Regions from separate parts of the Rhodoferax sp. EU05-FHT12H12 genome, predicted to be linked through region 2. Evidence: predicted binding sites of a transcription regulator. Region 2 holds the regulator's gene; the other holds the start of a gene.
What was found. Region 2 encodes HrcA, which represses chaperone genes, less so after heat shock. Its sites were predicted from a motif close to TTAGCACTCNNNNNNNNNGAGTGCTAA; they were not measured.

Region 1: rpoH (RNA polymerase sigma factor RpoH) is a predicted target of HrcA. The motif match lies at 1,164-1,190, and genes of this name have one in related genera.

Annotation. Positions count from the first base shown of each region.
Region 1 is NZ_JBYTDI010000002.1:714,071-722,887, reverse strand. Features, by position in the region: gene AC3WS7_RS08225 (AMP-binding protein) at 1-1,046, shown strand, start outside; gene rpoH (RNA polymerase sigma factor RpoH) at 1,220-2,161, shown strand; gene AC3WS7_RS08215 (Bug family tripartite tricarboxylate transporter substrate binding protein) at 2,248-3,237, shown strand; gene AC3WS7_RS08210 (SCO family protein) at 3,319-3,930, opposite strand; gene cyoE (heme o synthase) at 3,939-4,835, opposite strand; gene AC3WS7_RS08200 (COX15/CtaA family protein) at 4,832-5,950, opposite strand; gene AC3WS7_RS08195 (redox-active disulfide-containing membrane protein) at 5,970-6,659, opposite strand; gene AC3WS7_RS08190 (SURF1 family protein) at 6,637-7,350, opposite strand; gene AC3WS7_RS08185 (twin transmembrane helix small protein) at 7,399-7,620, shown strand; gene AC3WS7_RS08180 (cytochrome c oxidase subunit 3) at 7,707-8,588, opposite strand; gene AC3WS7_RS08175 (DUF2970 domain-containing protein) at 8,645-8,817, opposite strand, start outside.
Region 2 is NZ_JBYTDI010000003.1:386,828-395,644, forward strand. Features, by position in the region: gene recN (DNA repair protein RecN) at 1-1,618, opposite strand, end outside; gene AC3WS7_RS11275 (NAD kinase) at 1,639-2,535, opposite strand; gene hrcA (heat-inducible transcriptional repressor HrcA) at 2,575-3,579, shown strand; tRNA gene AC3WS7_RS11285 (tRNA-Ile) at 3,614-3,690, shown strand; gene AC3WS7_RS11290 (translational machinery protein) at 3,825-4,211, shown strand; gene AC3WS7_RS11295 (hypothetical protein) at 4,247-4,567, opposite strand; gene AC3WS7_RS11300 (AsmA family protein) at 4,801-6,879, shown strand; gene AC3WS7_RS11305 (MerR family transcriptional regulator) at 6,960-7,418, opposite strand; gene AC3WS7_RS11310 (SCP2 sterol-binding domain-containing protein) at 7,423-7,719, opposite strand; gene AC3WS7_RS11315 (acyl-CoA carboxylase subunit beta) at 7,872-8,817, shown strand, end outside.

The sequences.
Region 1 (8,817 bases), on a different contig from region 2:
GCATGCTGTCCTACTTGCCGCTGGCGCACGTGTTTGAGCGCGCCTGGGTGGAAAGCGCATCGCTGGTGGATGGCAACACCCACCTGTTCTTCGCCGAGTCGCTGGACACCTTTGTGCAGGACCTGAACCGCGCCAAGCCGATCACCTTTATCTCGGTGCCGCGCCTTTGGCTCAAATTCCAGCAAGGCGTGTTTGCCAAGATGCCCCCCAAGAAGCTGGACCGCCTGCTGAGCATCCCCATCCTGGGCAAGATCGTCGGGCGCAAGGTGCTCAAGGGCCTGGGCCTGGACCACGCGCTGCTGGCGGGCAGTGGCTCGGCGCCCATCCCGTCCGAGCTGATTGCCTGGTACCGCCGCCTGGGGCTTAACCTCATCGAGGGCTACGCCATGACGGAGGACTTTGCCTACTCGCACAACTCCACCGCCAAGGTGAACGCCCCCGGCTGCGTGGGCGTGCCGCTCAAGGGTGTGGAAGTCCGCATCAGTGAAGAAGGCGAAGTGCTGATCAAGTCGCCCGGCCAGTTTGTGGGCTACTACAAGCGGCCCGACCTGGACGCCGAGGTGTTCACCGAAGACGGCTTCTTCCGCACCGGCGACAAGGGCGAGCGCCGCGCCGACGGACTGCTGCGCCTGACCGGCCGAGTGAAAGAGCTGTTCAAAACCTCCAAGGGCAAGTACGTGGCACCCGCGCCCATCGAGAACCGCATCAACGCCTGCCCGCTGATCGAGCTGAGCATGGTCTCTGGCGTGGGCCACCCCTCAGCCTACGCCATGGTGGTGCTGGCCGAAACCGTGCGCCCCACGGTCAAAGACCCGGCCGTCAAGGCCCAGATCACCGCCGACCTGACCCAGTTGCTCAAGGATGTGAACGCCGAACTGGCCGACTACGAGAAGCTGCAGATGCTGGTGATCGCCCCCGAACCCTGGTCGATCGAAAACGGCTTCCTGACGCCCACCATGAAGATCCGCCGCAACCGCATCGAGGCGGCCGTGGAACCCCAGTTGGACCGTTGGTACAGCGGCAAGGGCACGGTGCAGTGGGCCTGAGACCCCACCACTGTGTTTCAAACAGGGGCTTCGGCCCCTTTTTTTATGCCCTAAACGCGGGGCAGCAGGGCTTTACACAACTTCATCCGATTCCTATTGGGGTCATTGAACTTCTCTTTAGCACTCAACTCAGACGAGTGCTAATATAAAGACTGAACACAAGGAGGTTCTGCATGTCCACACTGCTCGCTATGCCCCAAACTGCCCTGGCCCCGGCCAATCCGTGGTCGCTGGTGCCGCCACTGGGGAATCTGGACGCCTATATTTCTGCCGCCAACCGCCTGCCCATGCTCACGCTGGAAGAAGAGCAGGAGTTTGCGCGCAAGTTCAAGAATGACAATGACCTTGAAGCTGCCGGTAAGTTAGTGCTCTCTCACTTGCGCCTGGTAGTGTCTGTGTCGCGCCAATACCTGGGCTACGGCCTGCCCCACGGGGACCTGATCCAGGAGGGCAATGTGGGCCTGATGAAGGCCGTCAAGCGCTTCGACCCCGACCAGGGTGTGCGCCTGGTGAGCTACGCGCTGCACTGGATCAAGGCCGAAATCCACGAATACATCCTGAAGAACTGGCGCATGGTCAAGGTGGCCACCACCAAGGCGCAGCGCAAGCTGTTCTTCAACCTGCGTTCCATGAAGCAGCGCTTCAAGGGCGAAGATGCCGCTGCCGACCTGGACACCCACCGCGACACGCTGAACCCTGCGCAGGTGGACGCCATGGCCCGCGAGCTGAATGTGAAGCGCGAGGAAGTGCTGGAAATGGAAACCCGCCTCTCGGGTGGCGACGTGCTGCTGGACCCCAGCCCCTCCGACGACGGCGAAGACGCGTTTGGCCCCATCGCCTACCTGACCGACACCAACCACGAACCCGTGGCCATGATTGAGGCACGCCAGCGCGATGTGCTGGCAACCGATGGCATTGCCACCGCACTGGCCAGCCTGGACGACCGCAGCCGCCGCATCGTGGAAGAGCGCTGGCTCAAGGTGAACGACGACAACAGCGGCGGCATGACGCTGCACGACCTGGCCGCCGAATACGGCGTGAGCGCCGAGCGCATCCGCCAGATCGAGGTGGCGGCCATGAAGAAGATGAAGACTGCGCTGGCCGCCTACGCTTGAGCCCACACCAGGCGCTGCGGCGCTTGCGCGACAATGCCCCTGCTGGCCCGCCCGCAGGGGCTTTTTTATTCTGGAGACATACCACCATGCAACGCCGCGCGCTCACCCTTGCTACACTTTCCATAGCTGCTTGCGCATTATCCACGGGGGCTATGGCCCAAAAAGCACCTCAAACCGCGGCCTGGCCGAGCAAACCGCTACGCATCATCGTGGGCTTTCCGGGCGGGTCGTCGCCCGACCTGACGGCACGGGCGTTTGCCGAGCCCCTGTCCAAGGCCCTGGGCCAGCCGGTGATTGTGGAAAACAAGGTGGGCGCGGCCGGCAACATCGCTGCCGATTACGTGGCCAAGGCCACGGACAAACACACTATCGGCCTGATGATCAACGGCAACATGACGATTGCCAAGCTGCTGAATCCCAAGCTGAGCTACGACCCGCTCAAGGATTTGCAGCCCCTGAGCCTGCTGGGCGTGTCGCCCCTGGTGCTGACGGCGCCGGCCAATGCCCCCGGCAACAATGCCAGCGAGTTTTTGCAGGCCGCACGCGCGGCCGGTGACCGCTGGAACTACGGCACCCCCGGCATGGGCACTGTGGGCCACCTGGGCATGGAGTTGTTCAAGTCGCAGGCCAAGATTGCCCCGGTGCATGTGCCCTACCCCGGCTACCCGCAAGTGGCCACCGCCATGATTGCCGGTGACTTGCATCTGAGCCTGCTGCCCCCGGCGCTGGCCAACGCCCAAATCAAGGCCGGCAAGCTCAAGGCGATTGGCGTGACGGCCAGCGTGCGCAGCCCGCTGGCGCCCGAGCTTCCCAGCCTGTCCGAAGCCGGTGTGAAGAACTTCAACCTGGAGATCTGGAACGCCGTGGCCGCCCCCAACAGCCTGCCAGCAGCAGCAGCGGCCAAACTGGCCACGCTGTTCAGCGAGATTGCGCGCAGCCCGGAGATGCGCCAGAAGATGTTCCAGCAAGGCTGGACGGTGGTGGGCACCACAGCCGAAGGCCTGCGCCTGCGCGTGAAGTCCGACACGGCCCTGCTGGGCGGCATCATCGCCAGCCAGGGCATCAAGATCGACTGAAGTACGCGCCAGCAGCTATCAAAACAGGAGCTGCTTGCGCATATTCCACGGGCGCTAGAGCCCGTTTTTATCTAAATCCGCTCAGGAGCTGCTTTTGAGCAGCTGGGCGATGTCGGACGCCAGCACCTTGGCACCGCTGCCGTAGCGGGTGAACAGGCGCAGATTGCCTTGCGGGTCGTAGATGTAGCTGCCCGCGGAGTGGTCCATGGTGTAGCTGGTCGGGGTCTTGCCTTCCACCTTTTTGTAATAGACCTTGTAGTCCTTGGCCAAGGCCGCGAGCTTGTCGGGCGTGGTGCTAAGGGCCAGGAAGGTGGGGTCGAAGTTGCCCATATAGGCTTTGAGCACCGGTGCCGTGTCGCGCTCCGGGTCCACCGTGACAAACAGGCCTTGCAGGCGGTCACCATCTTTGCCCAGCAGTTGCTTGACCTCGGCCAGCTCGGCCATGGAGGTGGGGCACACATCGGGGCACTGGGTAAAGCCGAAGAACATCACCACCACCTTGCCCTTGAAGTCGGTCAGGTGGCGCACCTGGCCGTTGTGGTCTGTCAGCTCGAAGTCCTTGGCGTAGTTGGCGCCCGTCACGTCCACCGAGGCGAACGAGGGCTTTTGCTCCGAACATGCAGTCAAAATAGCCATGGAGCCCATGGCCATTGCGCCAATAGCTATCGATTTAAGAGCAAGACGTTTGTGCATGGCAGATCTCACAAGAGGTAGTGATCCACCAGCAGTGCGGCAAACAGCACACTCAGGTGGATGAGGGAGAAGCGGAAGGTGGCGCGCGCCAGCTCGTCCGAGTAGTTGCGCAGCAGGCGCACGGCGTACCAGCAAAAGCCGGCGCTCAAGCCCAGCGCCACCACCAGGTAGGGCCAGGAGCTCATGCCATAGACAAACGGGAACACACAGGCCGCCGCCAGGATGATGGTGTAGAGCAAGATCTGCAGGCGTGTGAACTCGCTGCCGTGGGTGACCGGCAGCATGGGCAGGCCGGACTTGCGGTAGTCTTCCACCCGGTAGAGCGCCAGCGCCCAGAAGTGGGGCGGCGTCCACAGGAAGATGATGAGAAACAAAATCAGCGCTTCGGGGCCCACATCACCGGTCATGGCGGCCCAGCCCAGCACCGGGGGCATGGCGCCAGAGGCACCGCCAATGACAATGTTTTGCGGCGTGAGCGGCTTGAGGATCACGGTGTAGATGACCGCATAGCCGACAAAGGTGGCAAAGGTCAGCCACATGGTGAGCGGGTTGACCCAGACATACAGAATGGCAGAGCCCACCGCGCACAGCAAAGCCGAGAAGATCAGGGTTTGCGTGTCGCTGAGCTCACCGCGCGCGGTCGGGCGCCAGGCGGTGCGCTTCATCTTGGCGTCTATGCCTTTTTCGACAATGCAGTTGAAGGCCGCCGCCGCACCCGCCACCAGGTAGATGCCCGCGCAGGCGATGGCAGCCAGTCCAATTTGCGCCAAGCTGGGCACACCCGGCACCGCCAGCACCATGCCGATCAAGGCACAAAAGACGATGAGCTGAATCACCCGGGGCTTGGTCAGCGCGTGAAATTGGCGCAGCACCGAGGGCTTGTCCATAGAAGCGTTCGCAGTCATTCCGTTTTTCCATTCAAGGGGGGCTGGCCCGCCAGGGACAAGGTCCACACCAGGGACACCAGCATGGCCCCCGCGCCCCCCGTGTGCAACACGGCCGCCAGCAACGGCCAGTCCAGCACCACATTGCTCAGGCCTGTGGCCACTTGCAACAACAACAATCCGCCCAGCCAGCGCGCAGGTGCGCGCAAAGCGGGCACCGCACGCAGGCGCCACGCCAGGCGGGCCAATAGCAGCACGGTGACCAGCGCCAACAGGCGGTGGGCAAAGTGAATGGCAGTAAGTGCCTGGAAGCTGATGTGCCCGCCATCCTGGCCCACGCCCAAGGGCCGCCAGAGCTCCAGTGCGCCACCAAAGTCCATGGCCGGCCACCAGCTGCCTTGGCACATGGGGAATTCCGTACACGCCAACACCGCGTAGTTGGTGCTGACCCAGGCGCCCGACGCGGCCTGCAACACCAGCATGGTCAGGGCAGCCACCGCCCAGGGCTTGACCCATGACGGCACCACCGCTGCCATGCCGCCGTTGCGCACCACCTGCACGGTCAACAGTGCCAGCAACAGGTAGGCCCCCAAGAGATGCAGGCTCACGATGGCCGGAAACAGCTTCATGGTCACCGTGAGGGCACCAAACGCGCCCTGCACACACACCCAAACCAAGGTGAAGGTGGGCAGCCAAGGGCTCACACGCGGTTGCTGCAGATAACTCTTGCGGCCCAGCCAGGCCGACACCGCCAGCACCAGAATCAAGCCTCCCACACCGGTCGCCAGGTAGCGGTGCACCATCTCCACCCAAGCCTTGCCGTGGGTCACAGGGCCGGTGGGCATGGCGGCTTGCGCCGTGGCAATGGCCTCTTTGGCACCCAAGGGGCTGGCGCTGCCGTAGCAGCCTGGCCAGTCGGGGCAGCCCAAACCACTGTCGGTCAGACGCGTAAAGGCGCCGAACAGCACCAGGTCAAAGGTCAAAAACAGGGTCACCACGGTGAGCGCCTGGTAGCGGCCCATGGGGCTGGTGCGCCGGTGGCGCAGCAATACCCAGAGCAGTGGCACGGCAGTCAGCACCCCGCCCACCAGGAGCAGGCGCAAGACGGGAGACAGGTCGTACAAGGCTGGCGACATGGTGTGCAGGAATGCGGGCTTAGCGCCCGGCTTTGTCCCAGAAAGCAGCGGCGCGCATCAGCCGGTCCAGATCCCGCTTGGCCTTGAGCGCACCCTCGGGGTCCAGCTTGGGCGGGAAGCGCAGCATCAAGTTGCCAATCGGGTCGACGACATACAGGTGGTCCGGCAAGGCCGCGCCTTCTTGGGCCACCAGCCAAGCGCTGAGGTCCGCGGATGGCACCCGGATCACGGTGGCGTCTTTGAGCGCAGGCAGAAGGGCTTCGGCCACGGGTTGGGTGTCGTTGATGAGCCAGACCCAATCCAAGCGGTCTTTTTCCTTGCCCAAGCTCTCGCGCAGTTGGCGCTGCAGGTACAGGCGCTGGCCGCATTCGGCATCACAGTCGGCACCTGCCACGCTCACAAACAACCACTGGCCCTTCAGGCTGCGCAGATTCAAAGGCTTGCCGTCCAGTGCAGTGCCCACCACATCGGGCAAAGGGCGCTGGGGATCAATCAGCGTGCCAAAGTTGCGCCGTCCTTCAGGCCGCACCACGTAATAGGTGAAGTAAGAAGCGATCACCGGCGCGGCACACACCAGCATCACCATCAGCATCTTCCAGCGGCCCAGGCGAGTGCGCGCTCCAGCACTGGCCAAGCCCTGGTCTGGCACCGGCATGGAGTGCACGGTCAGGCCCAGAGGGTGGTCATCATTCGGGTTGGCGCGAGACATGGGAATCCTTGGAAACAAATAAAAGTGGACGGAGCTGAAACCATACGTACAGCGCCACGATCAGGGCCGCCAGGGCAAACCACTGCGCCGCATAGCCGTAGTGCTTGTCAACGCCCAGGTTGATTTCAGGCCACTCTCGCAAGAGACCTTCACTGGCAGCACCCGTCTGCACCACGCTCAGGTCTTGCAAAAGCGGCAGGCCCGTCTCCTCCTGGAATTGGGCCAAGTCGAGATTTTGCCGGATTGCACCGACAGAAGATGGACCCGGCTCGTAAAGCTTGGACGGAGGCGGGGCCATACGCCCTTCCACAAACACCAGCTCTTTCGGCGTCTGCACCATCGGCAGTGCGGTGCGGTTCTCAAAATTGCGCGGCGCCCAGCCACGCTGCACCAGCACGACGGATGGGCTATCAGCCAGTTGCAGCGGTGTCAGTACAAAAAAACCGACGCGACCCTGCATTTGCCGATTGTCCAAATACACCGTACGCTCGGCCAGCCAACGGCCCTGCAGGCGCACCGTACGGTGCACCAACGCATCACGCCGGGTCGCCTGGAGAATATCGCTGGCGGTCAGCGCGGCCTTGCTGCCCTCGGTTCGGATGGACTGGGCCAGGGCTTCCTTCTGCGCGGCACGGTCCAGCTGCCAGCGCCCCAGCGACACGGCCAACGCCACCGCAGCGACCGCAGCCATTCCCACCACCACACGACGCCAACGCAGACTCACGGGATAATCCCCTGCATGACCCTACTCGTCGCCATTGCATTCCTCGCCATCCTGGCCAGCCTGGGTACCGCCCTGTTCTTCATGTTGCGTGGCGGCCAGGCCCAAAGCAGCAAGTCCCGCGGCATGGCCAAGGCACTGGCTTTGCGCGTTGGCTTTTCCATCCTGTTGTTTGTATGCATCTTGTTGGCCTGGAAGTTGGGCTATATCCACCCCACGGGCATTCCGCAAGGCAGTTGAACCACTGCCCAGTGGCGAGAGATAAACCTCCCCATTAAAAAAGGCACCGCAAGCGGTGCCTTTTTGAAGAGGCGCAAATGCTTGGCTTAGAGCCAGTACACCAACACGTACAAGCCCAACCACACCACGTCCACAAAGTGCCAGTACCAGGCTGCGCCTTCGAAACCGAAGTGACGCTCAGAGGTGAAGTGGCCCTTTTGCAGGCGCAAGGTGATGAACAAGAGCATCAGCATGCCCACCAGCACGTGGAAACCGTGGAAACCGGTCAACATGTAGAAAGTGGAGCCGAACACACCCGAGCTCAGTTTGAGGTTGTAGGCGGTGTACGCGTGGTAATACTCGTAGCCTTGCACAAGCAGGAAGGTCACACCCAGCAATACCGTAGCCCACATGAAGGCGATGGTCTTGCTGCGATTGCCGTCCACCAGCGCATGGTGTGCGATGGTCAAGGTCACACCAGAAGTCAACAACAAAGCAGTGTTGATGGTAGGCAGCCAAAAGGGGCCCATGGTGGTGAAAGGCTCCACAATGCCAGCTGGTGAGGCTGTCACACCGGCGGCCAAACTGGGCCATACCGCTTTGAAGTCGGGCCACAGCAAAGCGTTTTCCAGGCTGCCCAAGGCAGGCACCGAGTGCGAACGGGCCCACCACAAAGCGGTGAAGAAGGCACCGAAGAACATCACTTCAGAGAAGATGAACCAGCTCATGCTCCAGCGGAACGAGAGGTCGATCTTGCGGCCATACTGACCGCCTTCGCTCTCGGCAATGGCGTCACCAAACCATTGGTACAACACCGCCAGCCACCAGACCAAGCCCAAGGCCAAAGAGTACTTGCCCCAATCCGCGCCATTGATCCACTGGCCTGCGCCCAGAATCACAAAAAACAGTCCGGCTGCCGCCATGACTGGGTGACGCGAAGGACCGGGTACAAAGTAGTACGGCGTTCCGCCATGTGTTGTTGAACTCATTTTTGCTCCATTCCTTCTCTAATCCAAATCTCTGAAAGCTGCTGCCGCTTCACCGCTCAGGCGGCCACAACCCATTTCGCCAAACTGATCAAACCTACCACCAGCAACACGGCGGCGACCAAGCCCACCAGCACCACGTGCATGGGATTCACCTTGGCGAGGTCATCGCGGTACCCCTTGTTGCTGCGAATGCCCAAAAAGGACCACGCCACCAATTTGACGCTACGCA
Region 2 (8,817 bases):
GGGCCAGCGTGGTGCTGGAGAGTCTTTCGCCACCCAACATGCGGGCAATTTCGGCCACGCGCTGCTCGCCGCCCACGGGGGCCACGGTGCTCAGGGTAGCGCTGCCTTGCAGTTGTTTGGACACCACCAGGTGGTGGTGCGCGCAGGCGGCTACCTGGGGCAGGTGGGTCACGGCCAGCACCTGGCGGTCGCTGCCCAGCTGCTGCATGAGGCGGCCCACGGTCTCGGCCACTGCGCCGCCCACACCGGAGTCCACCTCGTCAAAAATCAGGGTCTGGGCCGTGCCCAGGCGGCTGGTGGTCACCGCAATGGCCAGTGCCATGCGCGACAGCTCACCACCCGAGGCCACCTTGCCCACCGGGCGCGGTGTGCTGCCGGCGTGGCCTGCGGCCAGAAACTGCACATCTTCCAGGCCGCTGGCCTGGGGTTGGGTCAAAGGTTCCAGCGCCACTTCAAACCGGCCGCCTTGCATGCCCAAGCCTTGCATGGCCTGGGTGATGCTCTGGGCCAGCAGGGGCGCGGCCTTGGCGCGTTGTTTGGAAAGGGCTTTGGCCTCGGCCATGAAGGCGGCCTGGGCCTTGCGCTCTTTGGCTTGCAGTCCGTCGAGGTCGGCCGCGGCGTCCAGCTGGGCCAGCTCGGTCTTCCAGCTCGCCCACAGCTCGGCCAGCTCTTCGGGCGCTCGCTTGTAGCGGCGCGCCAGGCTCACCCAGAGTGACATGCGCTCGTCCAGCTCGGCCAGGCGCTCGGGGTCCAGCTCGGCACGGCGGGCATAACTGCGCAGGCTGTGCACGGTGTCTTCCACCTGCGCGATGCTGGAGTTCAGGGCCTCAATGGCGTCTTTGAATTCGGCTTCCAGGTGCGATTGGGCTTGCAGCAGCTGCAGGGCGGCGTGCAGCGGCGCCAGGGCGTTGGTGTCGTCGTCTTCCAGCAGGTTGACGGCGCCCTGGGCGGCGTCAATCAGCGCCTGCCCGTTGGCCAGGCGGCTGTGGCTGGCGTTGAGCTCAGGCCACTCATCCGCGCCGGGGTTGAGCTTGTCGACCTCGCCAATCTGCCAGGCCAGGCGCTCGCGCTCGCGCTGCAGGCTGTCTTGGGCGGCTTGGGCTTGGGTGAGGGCTTGTTGGGTCTGGCGCCAGGTGGTCCACAGGCCACTCAGCGCGTTGGTGTCCACCTTGGCGTAGGCGTCCAGCAGGCCGCGCACGGCGTCGGGTCGGGTCAGGCTCTGCCAGGCGTGCTGGCCGTGAATATCGAGCAGCTGTTCGCCAATGGTGCGCAGTTGCTGCGCGGTGGCGGGGCTGCCGTTTACCCAGGCGCGGCTTTTGCCTTGTGTGTCCACGGTGCGGCGCAGCAGCAGGGAGTCGCCGGACTCAAAGCCCGCTTCGTCCAGCACGGCTTGCAAGCCCGGTGCGTTGTCAAACTCGGCGCTCACATCGGTGCGAGCCGCACCTTCGCGGATCACGCCGGTGTCGGCGCGTGCGCCGGTCACCAGTTGCAGCGCATCGATCAGGATGGATTTGCCTGCGCCGGTTTCACCCGTCAGCACCGAAAAGCCGGATTCGAGGTCCAGCTCCAGCTCGCTGACGATTACAAAGTCTCTGAGAACAATTCGCTTGAGTGCCATGGGTTCACTACCGGTGGCGCTCAGGCCACCCCTTCATTCCAATGCATCTTCTGGCGCAGGGTGTCAAAGTAGGTCCAGCCCACGGGATGCAAAAAGCGCACCTTGTGCTCCGAGCGGGTCACCTCAATGCGGTCGCCGTGCATCAGGCTGGCCAGGCTCTGCATGTCAAAGTTGGCACTGGCATCGCGACCTGCTACGATTTCGATAGCTATCCGCGCAGTATCGGCGAGGGCTATCGGCCTATTTGATAATGTATGGGGGGCAATCGGCACCATCACCCAGGCGGCGATCGAGGGGTGCAACAGCGGCCCGCCGGCTGACATGGCGTAGGCGGTGGAGCCCGTGGGCGAGGCGATGATCAGCCCGTCCGCCCGCTGGTTGGCCACAAAGTGCCCGTCCACCTCCACGCGCAGCTCCACCATGCCCGAGGTGGCGCCGCGGTTCACCACCACGTCGTTCATGGCCTCGGCCTCAAACACGCAGTGGCCGTCGCGCATCACACGCGCATGCATCAGGGCGCGGTCGTCCACCTCGTAGTGGCCGGCCAACATGGGGGCCAAGGTGGTTGTGTACTGTTCGAAGCGGATGTCGGTAATAAACCCCAGTCGCCCGGAGTTGATGCCGATCAGCGGCACCCGGTAGCGCGCCAGCTGGCGGCCAATGCCCAGCATGGTGCCGTCGCCGCCCACCACCAGGGCCAGGTCGCAATGGCTGCCAATGCCAGCCACATCCAGGGTGGTGTAGTTGCTCAGGCCCGTATTGGTGGCGGTGTCTGCCTCAATCACCACCTCGCAGCCCTGGTCCATCAAATAGTGGGCAATCTCGTCCAGCGATTTGCGGGACGACGCCCCCGCAGCGCTGGTGCCGGTGGATTGGTACTTGCCGATCAGAGCGACATGCCTAAATTGGGACAACATGCGCAAATTAGACACTAAATAGGTTACTAAAATGGCCGCATGCTCGATGATCGTTCCAAGTTGTTGATGAAGGCGCTGGTCGAGCGTTATATCGCCGATGGACTACCCGTTGGCAGCCGCACCTTGTCCAAGGCCTCGGGCCTGGAACTATCCCCCGCCACCATCCGCAACGTCATGGCGGACCTGGAGGATTTGGGCCTCATCGTCAGCCCCCACACCTCGGCCGGACGCATTCCCACCGCACGCGGCTACCGCCTGTTTGTGGACACCATGCTCACCGTGCAGCAGGGCCATATGCCCACCCACAGCCTGGCACCCGACCAGCCGCAACGTGTCATCTCCAACGCGGCCAACCTCTTGTCCAGCCTCTCGCAGTTTGTGGGCGTGGTCATCTCGCCGCGCCGCACCTCGGCGTTTCGGCACATCGAATTCTTGCGCCTGTCCGAAAAGCGGCTCTTGGTCATCATCGTGTCGCCCGATGGCGATGTGCAAAACCGCGTCATCTACACCGAGGTGGACTACGCCCAAAGCCAATTGGTGGAGGGCGCCAACTTCCTCAACACCCACTACGCCGGGCTGGAGATCGAAGAGGTGCGCAAGCGCCTGCAAAACGAGGTGGACAGCCTGCGCAGCGAGATTGCCACCCTGATGCAGGCTGCTGTGCACGCCAGCTCCGAGGCCATCAGCGAGTCGCAGGATGAGGTGGTGATCTCTGGCGAACGCAATCTGCTCTCGGTGTCTGACTTTTCCAGCGACATGGGCCACCTGCGCCGTGCGTTTGACCTGTTTGAGCAAAAAGCCCAACTCATGCGCCTGCTGGACGTGACCGGCCAGGCCGAAGGCGTGCGCATCTTCATTGGCGGCGAGAGCCAGGTGGTGCCTTTTGAAGACCTGTCCATCGTCAGCAGCCCCTACGAGGTGGACGGCAAAGTGGTCGGCACGCTGGGCGTGATTGGCCCCACGCGCATGGCCTACGACCGCATGATCCAGATCGTGGACATCACCTCCAAGCTGGTGAGCAACGCGCTGAGCCACCACAAATAGCCCGCGCCACCCCGGTACAATCCGCGCTTCGGTTGGGGCGTTAGCTCAGTTGGTTAGAGCAGAGGACTCATAATCCTTTGGTCCACGGTTCAAGTCCGTGACGCCCTACCATTCCATGCACCAAGCCTGTTGTTCCCCGGACCGCAGGCTTTTTTTGTGTCCGTGGTTGAGTTGACTTTGCGCAAGGTGTTCGGTCTTGGATAAGACTACCCTGCAGGTGTACTTCTTTTGAAAGGGAACACACCATGTCGCATTACCACGCAGTTGTCTGGCTCGATCATTCGGAGGCGCATGTCATGCACATTGCGCCGGATGATGTGGAAGCATCCGTCGTGCGCCCCAAGCACCCGCATTCGCAGGTACACGCCAAGGGTGGCGTGGTGGGCTCCGGCAAGGCCGCGGAAGACAAGCAGTACTACCACGCCATTGCCGAGGCGCTGAAGGGCGCGGAGGAAGTTCTGGTGGTGGGTCCGGCGCAGGCCAAGCTGCAACTCATCAAACATCTGCACAGCCACGACCCGCAAGTGGGGGACAAGGTGGTGGGTGTGGAGAGCATTGACCACCCCAGCGACGCGCAATTGGTGGCCTATGCCCGCAAGTACTTTGTGGCCAAGGACCAGATGCTGGCCTGAGCCCGCCCTGCTACGGCGGCGCCGCGGGCTGCGGCCTAGCGCTGTTGCTGTTTGAATTTGGAGTTCACCGCGGCCGGGTGGTGCCCTACAAACAGGGTGGTCACCCCGACCATGAGTGCATGGGCGCGGGTTTCGTCTTGGTGGTCGCACAGGGCTTGCATGAGGTCGGAGCGCAAATACCAAAGTTCGCCCACGTCGCGTGCGTAGCTGATCTTGAACTCCAGGTGGAAGTCCGCCGCACGGCAGTAGCTGCGCACCACGCTCAGCATGGCGTTGCGGATTTTCTCGAGGGCGTCCTCAGGGCTCTCCAGGGGCTCGGGAGCCAAAAAATTCCAGAAGCTGTTTTTGATGCGCATGTCGTCAGTCCTTGTGGTTACCGACGCCGCACTCGGGTGCGTTGTGGTAACTCATGTCCGCAGTGTGCCCTGCGCGTGTGAAGGCTGTCTGACAAAGCGTCACTTTGGCAAAGCGTTGTGCCAGCAATTACAAAGCGTTACTGCGCAATACCGCACATGCGGGGGCGGGCGCATGCGGATTGCAGAAATAGAATGGTTCGCATCGGGTTCGCCCTTTTGCACAAGGACTTTTCATGAAGGCGCTTCGCGTTGTTGGGTTGGCTGTCATCGCCATCGTGGGCCTGCTGGCCCTGGCTGTGGGCGTGCTCTACGCCTTGTTTGATGGCGACAAGATCAAGGCCGAGATCAGCCGCACGGTGCTGGAGCAGAAGCAGCGCACGTTGGTGATTGCGGGCCAGCCCAAGCTCTCGGTGTGGCCGAATGTGGGCATTCAGTTGGACGGCGTGACGCTCTCCGAGCACGCCAGCAAAGACGAGTTTGCCGCGCTGCAATCGGCCCGCATCTCGGTGGCGCTGATGCCGCTGCTGAGCAAGCAAGTGCAGGTGCGTGCGTTGGACATCGAAGGCCTGAAGCTCACGCTGGTGAAGAAAAAAGACGGCACGCTGAACATTGCCGACCTGCTGGGCCAGCCCACGCCGCCCGAAGCGGGCAAGCCCGCTGAACCTGCCAAGCCGGCCGAGCCGGCCGAGCCGCTGCAGATTGATGTTTCCAGTATCCGCATTGCCAACGCCCAATTGACGTGGCGCGATGAAAAGGCGGGCAGCAGCACCGTGTTGTCGAATCTGAGCCTGTCTACCGGCCAGGTGCTGGCGGACACGGGCAAGAAGACGGCTGCGGTAGACAAGCTCAGCCTGTCGGCCAAGGGCCAGAGCGGCACCGACGCATTTACGGTGGCGCTGGACGCGCCCCAGCTCAGCCTGTCGCCCGAGACATCAGGGGGTAAGGCCATCACGCTGTCGGCCACGCTGCAAGGTGTGGGCCGCAACGCCACGGTGAACCTGGTGTTGAACGGCGTACAGGGCAATGCCGATGTGCTGAAGATTGCCAGCCTGGCGCTGAAGCTGGATGCCAAGGCGGGCGATGCGGCCATCAAGGGCCAACTGAGTTCGCCCGTAGCGGTGAACGTGGCCGGGCAAAGTGTGGTGCTGGCCAAGCTTGCTGGCAGTCTGGACCTGGCCCACCCCGGCATGCCCATGAAGAGCGTGACACTCCCCGTCAATGGCAGCCTGAAGGTGGACGCGCTGCAGCAAACCGCTGCATTGGAGTTGGCCACGCAGTTTGACGAATCCAAGATCGCCACCAGCGTGAAGGTGGCCAAGTTTGCGCCGCTGGTGCTGGCGTTTGACCTGGACGTGGACACGCTCAACGTGGACAAGTACCTGCCACCCAAGCCCGCTGCCGCAGCACCCGCCAAAGAAGCCACTGCCGGCAAAGAGGCGCCCATGGACCTGAGCGCGCTCAAGGGGCACACGGTGAACGGCGCCATCCGCATTGGCGCGCTGCAGGTGTCCCACCTGAAGCTGGAGAAGATCAACGCCAAACTGGCGCTGGCTGGTGGCAAGCTGGACGTGGCGCCCCTGTCGCTGAACCTGTACGAGGGCAGCACCAGCGGCAGCCTGTCGGTCAATGCCAATGGCAACGCGGTGGCCATCAAGCAGGCGATGGTGGGCATCAGCATCAACCCGCTGATGAAAGACCTGGTGGCCAAGGACCTGCTGGAGGGCAAGGGCAATGTGACGCTGGACATCAACACCCGCGGTGACACGGTGGGCGCCATGAAGAAGGCACTGGGCGGCAGTGCGTCGCTGGCGCTCAAAGACGGCGCCATCAAAGGCATCAACCTCGCGCAAAGCCTGCGCGATGTGAAAGCCAAGCTGGGCCAGGCCGACAGCACGCAGGCGGCCAATGCGAACCAGAAGACCGATTTCTCGGAGTTGACCGGCTCCTTCAAGATCGCCAACGGCGTGGCGCACAACGAGGACCTGGCGATGAAGTCCCCCTTCATCCGCCTGGGCGGCGCGGGCGATGTGGATGTGGGCGCAGGCCAGATGAACTACCTGGCCAAGGCCACGGTGGTGGCCAGCGGTGAAGGGCAGGGCGGCAAGGAGGCCGGCCAACTCAAGGGCCTGAGCGTGCCGGTGCGCGTGAGTGGCCCCTTTGAAGCCCTGAGCTACAAGATCGAATTCGGCGCCATGCTGGAAGACGCCACCAAGGCCAAGGTGGAAGAGAAGAAGCAGGAGATCAAGGCCAAGGCCGAAGAGGCCGTGAAGGACAAGGCCAAGGACCTGTTCAAAGGCTTGCTGGGCAAATAATTCCTGCTGCCAGACACGAAAATGCTCCTTTTTTAGGAGCTATTCGTGCAATATCCACGGGGACTAGAGGCCAATTTGGCTTATTTTTTACCCGAACGTTCGCGCTCGGCCAGATGACCGCGGCAACTGGCGTTGATGACGCGCAGTTCGGCTAGCGTGGCGTCGATCTGGGCGCGCTTCGTTTCCAGGTCGGCAATCTCGGCGTCGGTGCGTTCGATGACGTACTGCAGTTGCTGCACGCGGCCTTCGCCCTGGTCGCCATACAAGTCCAGGTAACGCTTGATCTCGGACAGCGGTGAGCCAATGGCCTTGGCGCGCAGGATGAGCGCCAGGCGCGCGCGGTCACGCCGGGTGTAGACGCGTGCGCCGTTGATGCGGCGTGGGCTGAGCAGGCCCTTGTCTTCGTAGAAGCGCAGCGCGCGCAGCGTGATGCCGAACTCGCGGCACAGCTCGGTGATGCCGAACAGCTCGGCCGTGCCCTCGTCGCGGTGGGAGGCGACGAAGGCCTGCGCGTCTGCCACCGCGGTGTCGGTGGTCACGGGCTTAAATGACACGTTGCAGGCGCATGGCGACGCCCATATCGCCACTGACCTTGAGCTTGCCGGCCATGAAGCCGGTGGCAGGTTCCAGGTCGCCGTCCAACAGGGCTTGCAGGTTCTCCAGCGTGATGCCCACGGTGCAATCGGCATCGGTGTTGTCGTTGCTCACGCTGTTGGGGGTGCTCATGCCGTCGATGACGATCACGCCGTCGGCGCCCATGTCGAACTTCAGGGTGGCGTTGAGGCCGCTGTCGGCGCCCACTTTGGCGCGGATGGCTTCGGTTGCGGAGGCGAGGGACATGGTGGTTTCCTTGAGAGTTGGAGGGAGGTTCGGGCTGGATGGTATCCGCGCAGCATAACGTAAAGCATAGTGAAAACACCTATACGGCAACAGGTTGACGTTAACGTAACCGTGGCCTCTAATGCGACAAGACCTTTGAAGGACCTGTTGCCATGCCCGCTCTCCGCTCCAAGATCAACCCCCGCTCGGCCGGCTTTGCGGCCAATGCCCTGCGCATGACCGAGCTGCTGGCCGAGGTGCAGCGCCTGGAAGGCCTGGTGATTGCCGAGTCTGAATCCAAGCGAGAGAAGTTCGAGAAGCGCAAGCAACTGCTGCCGCGTGAACGTGTGGCCCGCTTGCTGGACCGCGGCACACCATTTCTGGAGCTCAGCCGCCTGGCGGGCCTGAACATGCACGACGACGACGGCAAGAACGCTGTGCTGGGCGGCGGCTCCATCGTCGGCATTGGCGTGGTGGCAGGACGGCGCTGCATCGTGTCCGCCAGCGACAGCGCGGTGAAGGGCGGCACCGTGGCGCCCATGGGCTTGAAGAAAGCGCTGCGCGCGCAGGAGATTGCGCTGGAGAACAAGTTGCCCGTCATCTACCTGGTGGAGAGCGGCGGCGCCAACCTGATGTATCAGGCCGAAATTTTTGTGGAAGGCGGGCGCAGCTTTGCCAACCAGGCGCGCATGTCAGCCGCGGGCATTCCGCAGATCTCGGTGGTGCATGGCTCCAGCACGGCGGGCGGTGCGTATCTGCCGGGCCTGTCGGACTACGTGGTGCTGGTGCGCGGGCGCAGCAGCATCTACCTGGCCGGCCCGCCGCTGGTGAAGGCCGCCATGGGCGAGGACTGCACCGACGACGAGCTGGGCGGTGCCGAGATGCATGCGCAAGTGACCGGCCTGGGCGAGTACCTGACCGAGGACGACGCCCATGCCATCGCCATGACGCGCGAGCTGATGGACAAGCTGAACTGGGACACCACCCCCGCAGCCACAGCGTTTGCTGCGCCGCTGTTTGATGAGCAGGAACTCATGGGCATCGTGCCTGCGGATGAACGCGAGCCCTACGACGTGCGTGAGGTGATTGCGCGCTTGGTGGATGGCTCCGACTTTCTCG